DNA from 3 places in the Priestia sp. Y58 genome. Region 1 is predicted to be linked to each of the others. Evidence: riboswitches for the same ligand, from Rfam matches in the RefSeq annotation. Region 1 holds a riboswitch; each other region holds the start of a gene.
What was found. Region 1 has a riboswitch for cyclic di-AMP ahead of kdpF (K(+)-transporting ATPase subunit F). Riboswitches for the same ligand answer to the same signal wherever they lie in the genome.
Positions count from the first base shown of each region.

Region 2: linked by a shared signal. The riboswitch ahead of MMB68_RS01440 (dicarboxylate/amino acid:cation symporter) and the one ahead of kdpF (K(+)-transporting ATPase subunit F) in region 1 are both predicted to bind cyclic di-AMP.
Region 3: linked by a shared signal. The riboswitch ahead of MMB68_RS27065 (cation:dicarboxylate symporter family transporter) and the one ahead of kdpF (K(+)-transporting ATPase subunit F) in region 1 are both predicted to bind cyclic di-AMP.

Region 1 covers NZ_JAKWFL010000002.1:320,507-323,652, forward strand. Annotated here, with positions in the region: gene kdpB (potassium-transporting ATPase subunit KdpB) at 1-22, opposite strand, end outside; gene kdpA (potassium-transporting ATPase subunit KdpA) at 44-1,705, opposite strand; gene kdpF (K(+)-transporting ATPase subunit F) at 1,730-1,810, opposite strand; cyclic di-AMP (ydaO/yuaA leader) riboswitch at 2,189-2,329, opposite strand; gene MMB68_RS07400 (hypothetical protein) at 2,345-2,482, opposite strand; cyclic di-AMP (ydaO/yuaA leader) riboswitch at 2,555-2,697, opposite strand; gene MMB68_RS07405 (undecaprenyldiphospho-muramoylpentapeptide beta-N-acetylglucosaminyltransferase) at 2,857-3,146, opposite strand, start outside.
Region 2 covers NZ_JAKWFL010000001.1:254,160-257,305, reverse strand. Annotated here, with positions in the region: gene MMB68_RS01445 (NAD(P)/FAD-dependent oxidoreductase) at 1-950, shown strand, start outside; cyclic di-AMP (ydaO/yuaA leader) riboswitch at 1,559-1,713, shown strand; gene MMB68_RS01440 (dicarboxylate/amino acid:cation symporter) at 1,893-3,128, shown strand.
Region 3 covers NZ_JAKWFL010000018.1:14,309-17,454, forward strand. Annotated here, with positions in the region: gene MMB68_RS27055 (hypothetical protein) at 1-127, opposite strand, end outside; gene MMB68_RS27060 (undecaprenyl-diphosphate phosphatase) at 585-1,409, shown strand; cyclic di-AMP (ydaO/yuaA leader) riboswitch at 1,683-1,822, shown strand; gene MMB68_RS27065 (cation:dicarboxylate symporter family transporter) at 1,929-3,146, shown strand, end outside.

The DNA.
Region 1 (3,146 bases):
TCGTAAAATTCCGTTTATTCATTATAATCCTCCGCTTTCTTAATTACAGTGTCAAATACTCAGCAACCGGCCCAAGTACAAGCACTGGGAAAAACGTAAGTGCCCCTACAATAACGGTAGTTCCAATTAAAATGCCGCTAAATAAAGACGTATCCGTTTTAAATGTCCCCGGTGTTTCAGGAACAAGCTGCTTAGATGCTAGTGAGCTTGATACCGCCAGCATCGTAATTAGTCCGAAGTAACGTCCAATATACATAACAATTCCCGTAGAAATGTTCCAAAACGGCGTTGCGTCACCGAGTCCTTCAAAACCAGATCCATTGTTTGCTGCTGACGATGTAAATTCATACAGTGCCTGACTTAAGCCGTGAAAGCCTGGGTTTGATATACCTTCTATTCCTAAATGAGTAGTGAGCGCTACGGCTGTTCCTCCTAAAATTAACAGCGGCTGCAGAATAAGCGTCACGGCGATTAGCTTCATTTCTTTTCCTTCAATTTTTTTACCTACGTATTCCGGGGTTCTTCCAACCATTAAACCTGATAAAAATACGGCGATGATGACGTACATCATGACATTCATAAATCCTGCTCCAACACCGCCAAATACGGTATTTAACATCATATTTCCAAGTGTCAATAACCCGGTAAGAGGCGTAAGGGTATCGTGCATCGCGTTAACCGCGCCTGTTTCACTTGCTGTCGTCACGATGGCGTACAGAGTTGACATACCGACACCAAACCGGACTTCTTTTCCTTCCATATAACCGCTCGCTTCATTTAGATGAAAAGCATCAAGTCTAGGGTTACCGCCCCACTCTGTTACAAACGCTGTGCTTAAGATAACGATAAACAGCATACTCATCGCTACAAACAAGATGCGACCTTGTTTACGCTGTCCGATCATTTTTCCGTACGTAAAAGGAAGTGCGGTTGGCAATAAAAGCATAAGGACAATTTGTAATACATTGCTCAACGCGTTAGGATTTTCAAACGGATGGGCTGAATTGACACCAAAAAACCCTCCTCCGTTGTTGCCTAGCTCTTTGATTGAAAGAAAAGAAGCAACTGGTCCCCTTGCTATTTGCTGTGTTGCCCCTTCTAATGTATGGGCAGTCACCGTTCCGCTTAACGTTTGAGGAACACCTAAAAACGCAAATAAAATGCCTGTTATAAAAGCGATAGGAAGTAAAACACGCGTAATTGATTTCACAAAATCAACAAAAAAGTTTCCCATTTCCTGCCCTGCCAACCCACGAATAAAAGCGATTGCTACTGCAAGTGCCGTTGCTGGTGCAGCAAACATCATAAATACAACGGCGGCCATCTGCGAGAAATAAGACAAACCTGATTCACCGCTGTAGTGCTGCAAGTTCGTATTTGTCATAAAACTAATGGCCGTGTTAAAAGCAAGGGCCGGATCCATTCCTTTAATGTGGCTTGGGTTAAGCGGCAGTACCCCTTGAAACCGGAAGATAAGATACACCACAAAAATCATAAACGTATTCGCCAAAACGAGAGCAAGTGCATATTGCTTCCACGTCTGATTATGCCCTTTAATTCCTGCCGCTTTAAACATCACCGATTCTATCTTCCCTATCAAGCTAGTGTTTTTATCGTTTGAAAACACATTCGCTATATAAATACCTACGGGCTTTGCAATAAGCGCTACAAAAACAAGCAGCAGCGCAACTGATAGTAGAAAAATCCCCACGTTTTATTCCTCCGCTTATTAAAATTGTTCTGGATTTAACAGTACATATACTAAATAAATTAAAACGAGAACTGAAATACCTAACAAAATGAACGACATGTTCACTTCTCCTCTCTTTCGTCTACTACATGAGACGACCAGCAAATAATTCCGTACATAGCAGCTGTTAATATGGCAAGCGTTCCAAGCATGATCATATCCAAGTTGCTCCCTCCTAACTGTTTCTTACCACCAATGATTAAGTGTAGTGACTGTTTCTGTGCGTAAAGCATCACGCCCAAGTGAGCTAGCTGCGAAAGGTTATTTTTGATTGTTTATTCCTCACGTATTGTTGATCTCGTTTTAAAAGCCCTACTATATCCTCTTTACGGTGCAGACATAACCTGCTCTCCTATTTTTTTCATTAAAAAAACCGCAGAAGAGAGTCCTCTTCCGCGGTTTAATGCACGACAAATAAGCCGTGATCGACACGAATTTTTTTACTCCCAAAACGCTTACGGAGTTAGCTGTCGGATTCGGGTTATGGAAGTAACCCTACTCAGTTAAGAGATTCACCCCTAGTACATACGTACAAAATATTGGGTCCCCCGCTCATAATTGATTAAGCGTATATTTGTTATTTAATTTTTAGGCTTAATTATGTTTTTTACTGCTGCGTTTAATACTTTGATTAGCTAACGTAGACAAATAGCGGTTTGCTAGATCAAAAGATTGCTGATCGCATATTGCCCGATATTCAATCATTTGAATCATTTGCTTAGATATATGCATCTTGACGCTCCTTTCACCTATATTTTGAAAGGAACGCGCTATCCGCTGTTATAGAAAACGACCACCATTACACCATCCTCTCTCTTAACGCTTACGAAGTTAGCTGACGGGTTCGGGTCAAGAAAGTAACCCTACTCAATTATGAGATTCACCCCTAATAATTGGGTCCTCCGCTCTTTCCCTCTCTTTCAGGAAAGACTCAGCGTTTCACTGTGGAACGTTTCATGAGAGTAATCTTACTCCTGTTAAATTTTACTGTCAACAACATTTTTTGAAATTTTAAAAGCTTTATTTTTTGCTGTTTATTCATTATTTTAAAATAATAGATTCAAAGAAAAAAAAGCGTTCTTATCTCCTCGATAAGAACGCTTTTTTTAGCTCATTTTCTCAATTTCATTTACAAGAATTGAAATGGCATCCGTTTTTGTTGCTTCACGCATTGTACGCTTCATCGTACTTGCCTGCTGCTGAAGCTCATTTACTTCACGCAAAAACAGCTCTTTTGTTAACTGTTCTTCTTCTACAACCATACAGTAGCCTTTTTTCTTAAAGGATTGTGCATTTAAAATTTGATCTCCGCGACTTTGTGCTTTTGATAAAGGAATAATCATCATCGGTTTATGAAGAGCTAAAAACTCAAAAATGGCATTGGATCCGCCGCGTG
Region 2 (3,146 bases), on a different contig from region 1:
TAAAAGAAAAAATTGATATGCAGTATAAAACGGAAGTAGCCGATTTAATAACAGAAAAAGAAGATGGTCAGCATATCGTGCGCGGTATTGAATTGAAAAACGGTGAAAGAATTACGGCTGATAAAGTGGTTGTTTCACCAGGTCGAGACGGCTCGAAGTGGATGAGCGACTTACTAAAAAAACGCCGTTTAAAAATGATTAACAACCAAGTGGACATCGGCGTTCGAGTAGAAACATCCAACGTTGTTATGGAAGAAATCAACAAGCACTTGTACGAAGGGAAATTCATTTACAATACGTCTGTAGGTACAAGAGTCAGAACGTTCTGCAGCAATCCTTCAGGACATGTGGTAGTAGAGAATCATTCAGGTATTATGTTAGCAAATGGACACGCATACAAAGATCCGAAGCTTGGAAGTCAAAATACGAACTTTGCGCTGCTTGTTTCTCATAAATTTTCGGATCCATTTGATCAGCCAAACGAATATGCGCACGAAGTATCAAGGTTAGCTAATATGCTGTCAAACGGGGGCTTAGTTGTTCAAAAGTATGGGGATATTTTAAAGGGCCGTCGTTCAACAGCGACTCGAATTAAAGAAGGCTTTTTAGAACCAACGTTAAAAGAAGCTGTCCCTGGTGACTTGGGCTTAGTGCTTCCTTACAATACGATGAAAAGCTTAATTGAAATGACAGAAGCACTGGATCATGTAACGCCTGGTTTAGCTTCTGAACATACGCTGTTTTACGGTGTGGAAGCGAAATTTTATTCAGCTCGTCCAAAGCTAAACGATAAGTTTGAAACAGAAATCTCCGGTTTATACGTGGGAGGAGACGGAGCTGGTATTACGCGAGGACTCGCGCAGGCAAGTGCGTGCGGTGTGTGGGTAGCGCGTGACATTGTTGAAAAATTAAAGAATCGCAAAGCAAGTTCTGAACCTGTCACTGTATAAGAAAAAGAGGCCGTCACGGCCTCTTTTTTTATATGTGTTAAATAATGAGAGCGAATAAGTAAAAAGCAAAGAACTTGTACCGCTCAAACTCCGATAGTTTTATATGATAATTACCCGCTCTTTTTTTAAAAAGTATTACGGAATCCGTACGTCTATCGTGAGCAGAATTAAATAGAATAAGGCGAATTGATAATGTCCATTTCTTTCTATCAATAAAGTCAGTGAAATTTTAGGGAGTTTATATCAAGCAGTACAATAAGGATAAAATCAACAGTTGGAAAGAGTTGTTTTTTTGATGAATAAAATATTTATGGAAGCAGCAAAGTACGCGTACGTTAGAATAATTATGCAAATTTATGAATGGGATTTAATGAGAAGAAAGTTCACTTCACAAACTATTTTTTGAGTTAATTTTTTATCTATTAGATTGTAAGTCTTGTTAAATAAGTGTTTGTGTTTTATTAGAATATGATGTGAATATTTTAAAATACAACAATTCTCAACTTTTTATGATAAAATCCTGCATTATTTTTGAATAAAAACTTGACAGGATCATATAAAATGAATTTTAATTAAAGTAACAATTATTATCATGCAAAAACATTAAAGAAAATTATTTGCTTAATCTCTTTTGTTTTATAAGAGAACGGGGGACCCATATTTGTGCGTAATGTACTTGGGGTGAATCTTGAATGAATCAAGTGGAGTAACTCACGTACCCGAATCCGACAGCTAACTCCGTAAGCATTCAGTGAGGGAATAACAGGTCTATGAAACCATGATATTCTCATGGTTTTTTGTATAGCTAAAATATTCCTAAACTATTAATCTGAAAATTTTTAATATATTGTATATTTTGAGTGTTATCGTTCTCAATGCATGGTAAAATAAGTATGGTAGTTAGAATCATTCTAATATAATTTATTTACGGGAGGTAAATCTATGAAGCTATCGACAAAGATTATTATCGCGCTAATTGCTGGTGCTGTTGTAGGAGTGTTGATTAATGCTTTTGCTCCAAGTGCTTTTGCTCCGCTGGACAAGTACTTGTTTACACCGCTTGGCCAAATTTTCTTAAGCTTAATTAAAATGCTTGTTGTACCAATTGTGTTTTTCTCGATCACTTTAGGTGTAGCAGGTTTAGGAGATCCTAAAAAACTAGGAAGAATCGGGGCTAAAACAGTTTCCTACTTCCTAGTTACAACAACCGTTGCGATTATTATCGGTTTAATTTTAGCTTATGCAATTAAACCGGGTACGTTTGGATCTTTTGATACAAAAAACGCTTCTTTTGAAGCCGAAAAAGCACCGCCGGTTGGAGAGACATTCTTAAATATGATTCCAGTCAATCCAATTCAAGCGATGGCTGAAGGGAATATGCTTCAACTTATCGTTTTCTCTATCTTTATCGGCTTTGGTATTACGATGCTTGGAAGTAAAACAAAAGGGCTTTACAATTTACTAGAGCAAGGCAATGAATTAATGATGTACCTTGTAAATCTAGTGATGAAGTTTGCTCCTTACGGAACATTTGGTCTTCTTGCAACAGCGGTTGGAAGTCAAGGCTGGGAGGCAATTAAAGCGATGGGTCTATACATGATTGTAGTCGTGCTCGCGCTGTTCATCCATTCAATCGTAACGTATGGTGGAACTGTCGCTCTTATGGCCAGACGCAACCCAATTGAATTTTTTAAAGGTTTTGCTCCTGCGATGACAGTTGGCTTCAGTACATCAAGCAGTAATGCAACGCTTCCGATTTCAATGAATGTGGCACAGAAAAATCTTCGTGTCCCGGAGTCCATCAGCAGTTTTGTTCAGCCGTTAGGTGCTACCATTAACATGGATGGAACGGCAATTATGCAAGGTGTAGCGACTATTTTTATTGCACAAGTATACGGCGTTGACCTATCGCTGGGGGCTCTTGTGACGGTTGTATTGACAGCGGTGCTTGCTAGTATTGGTACAGCAGGTGTGCCGGGAGTTGGTCTCATTATGCTAGCAATGGTACTGAGTTCGGTTGGCCTGCCTGTAGCAGGTATCGGATTGATTATCGGAATTGATCGCTTGCTTGATATGCTTCGTACATCTGTAAATATTACGGGAGACGCTGCGTGTGCCGTTATTGTGGCTGAGTCAGAAGCAAAGCGTATGGATAAATCTGTAACGCAATCGGCTTAATAAGCGCAAAAGCTCTAG
Region 3 (3,146 bases), on a different contig from region 1:
GAATAAATCCAATAAAAAGAGGAGTATAACTAAACCCCATAACAATCCCCGCGCCAATTAAAGGAATTCCCAGCAAGGCTTCATACCCAGCAGTGATCCATTTCATTGTACGTACATTTCCATTCATAGTAAAAAGCCTCCTAAAAAAGATACTACTATATACGAGAAAAGAGAGAAAAAAGTTTCAAATTACTTAGGGGATATGTCGTATAAGCAAGCACTAGTTGATTAAAATGATAGATGACAGTAAAGAGGATGGAAAAAACATAATGATTTAGTCATTTTTTCACACCAAAGAAAAATAGTCTAGATGATTCATTTTTAGCTAAGGGCCCGGAATTTATACCGAACATAGTGACTGCTTTTTAAAACAAATAAAAGCTGATATCTTGTTTTTTGGTTATAGCATGTAAGGTTTTTATTACAAATTATTAAAGATTCTTATCTTTTTGCAAATACACATTGTATTTCATAGTTTTAACAATTATGATAAAAAAGCAAGTGTCAAAATAGGAAAATAGTTGAGCATGTAAAACGAAGCGATAAGCTTATTAATTTGAAAGAAAGGCAAGGTACATAGCTTTATGTGGGAAATTATTGTAGCAATCATTTTAGGGATTGTAGAAGGTTTAACAGAGTTTGCTCCTGTTTCGTCAACTGGGCATATGATTATTGTGGATGACCTGTGGTTAAATTCAAAAGAATTATTTTCATCTCCAGTAGCTAATACATTTAAAATTGTTATTCAGCTAGGGTCGATCTTAGCAGTAGTTGTTATTTTTAAAGATCGTTTTATTAATTTATTAGGATTAGGAAAAAAACCAGCTGCTCCAATTGGACCGACAAATCGCTTGAATTTAATGCAGGTAATTGTTGGTCTGTTACCCGCAGGAGTGTTAGGACTTTTGTTTGATGATTACATTGATGAACATTTGTTTTCTTTAAATACGGTGCTAATTGGCTTAGTAGTCGGAGCTGTATTAATGATTCTAGCAGATTTGTTTGGACCTAAACGTCCGCGTGTAGAGACGGTGGACCAAATGTCTTATGGACAAGCATTGGGTATAGGACTGTTTCAATGTATTGCTCTTTGGCCAGGTTTTTCTCGTTCAGGCTCAACGATTTCAGGAGGGGTTCTTCTTGGAATGAGCCATAAGGCAGCCGCAGATTTTACATTTATTATGGCAGTGCCAATCATGGCAGGAGCAAGTGGACTTTCATTGGTTAAAAACTGGCAGTATTTCACATCAGATGCACTACCGTTTTTTATTGCTGGTTTTATCAGCGCCTTTATTTTTGCGCTGGTATCTATTCGCTTTTTCCTGAAATTAATTAATCGTATCAAATTAGTACCATTTGCACTATATCGAATTGTTTTAGCAGCTATTCTATATTTTGTATTTTTATAAAATAAACACGCGTGTTCTTTAGTCCCTTAAACTTCTAATAGAGACTCAAAGAGCAAGAAAAAGCTATTGCAATGTTGCAATAGCTTTTTTGCATAAATATATATTATCGCCTTTTGAAAGCGTTTTACAAACATGGGTATTGACAAAACGTGTCGAAAAATAGTAAATTAATATTTGTGCAGTATAAAGTTAAGTAAAAGTAAGACTTCTGTTTAGTTTTATTGACTGTAAAAAACGTATGACAACGTATAGATCGTTTTAATTTTATAAAAACTGAATAATAAGCTTAATCGTATAGAGCGGGGGAATCATTATCGGCAGTAAAGCTGCCTTGGGGTGAATCCTTACAAAAGGTAGGAAACTCTCAATTCCGAATCCGACAGTTAACCCCGTTTGCTTTATTGAGAGAAAGAGCCCAAAATAGCGTAAGTAAAAGGCTGTTCTTTCTTAAGAATAGTCTTTTTTTGTTTTTTCAGAAAAGTATATACAAATGTCATACATCTTTGGGGAGGTACATCTATGAAAAAAATTCGTTTTGGTTTGGCTACGCAGATTTTTACCGGTTTAATCCTTGGTGTTCTTGTAGGGGTAATTTGGTTTAACGATCCGCGTGTAGTAACATACCTACAGCCGCTAGGAGACCTATTTTTAAGATTAATTAAGATGATTGTTGTTCCAATTGTTATCTCAAGCTTAGTCGTTGGAGTTGCAGGAGCAGGGAGCGGTAAACAGGTCGGAAAGCTCGGCGTTAAAACCATTCTCTATTTTGAAATTATTACGACTTTTGCAATTGTAATCGGTGTATTGATTGCTAATATTTTTCATCCTGGGCAAGGTGTAGACATTCATTCAGCACAGAAGAGTGATATTTCACAATACGTTGAAACATCCGAACAGCAAGAAGGAAAGTCAGTGGCTGAAACTTTCTTACACATTGTTCCGACAAACTTCTTCCAGTCAATTGTTGAAGGAGACATGCTAGCAATTATCTTCTTTACAGTGTTATTTGCACTTGGAGTAGCGGCAATTGGGGAAAGAGGAAAGCCAGTTGTACAATTCTTCGACGGCGTTTCTCACGCAATGTTTCACGTGGTAAACCTTGTAATGAAAGTGGCTCCAATTGGTGTATTTGCTTTAATTGGTGTAACAGTTTCAAAATTCGGCTTAGAGTCACTCCTTTCATTAGGAAAGCTTGTTATCTTAGTTTACTTAGCGCTAATTTTCTTCCTACTTGTTGTATTAGGAGGAATTGCGAAATGGGCAGGAATTAACATTTTCCACTTATTCCGCTATATGAAAGATGAACTGTTGTTAGCATACAGTACATCTAGTTCTGAGACAGTTCTTCCGCGTATTATGGAAAAACTTGAAAAGATGGGCTGTCCAAAAGCTATCGTATCGTTCGTTGTACCAATTGGTTATACATTTAACCTAGATGGTTCCGTTCTTTATCAAGCGATTGCAGCGTTATTCTTAGCGCAAGTGTATGGTATTGATTTAACGATCGTTCAACAGCTGACGCTCATTCTTGTATTGATGGTTACATCTAAAGGAATGGCTGCAGTGCCAGGAACATCATTTGTTGTATTACTAGCTACTCTTGGCACAATCGGTGTTCCCGCAGAAGGATTAGCCTTCATCGCCGGAGTAGACAGAATCATGGATATGGCACGTACGGTTGTTAACTTAGTAGGAAACACACTAGCAGCAATTGTAATGTCTAAATCAGAAGGCAAA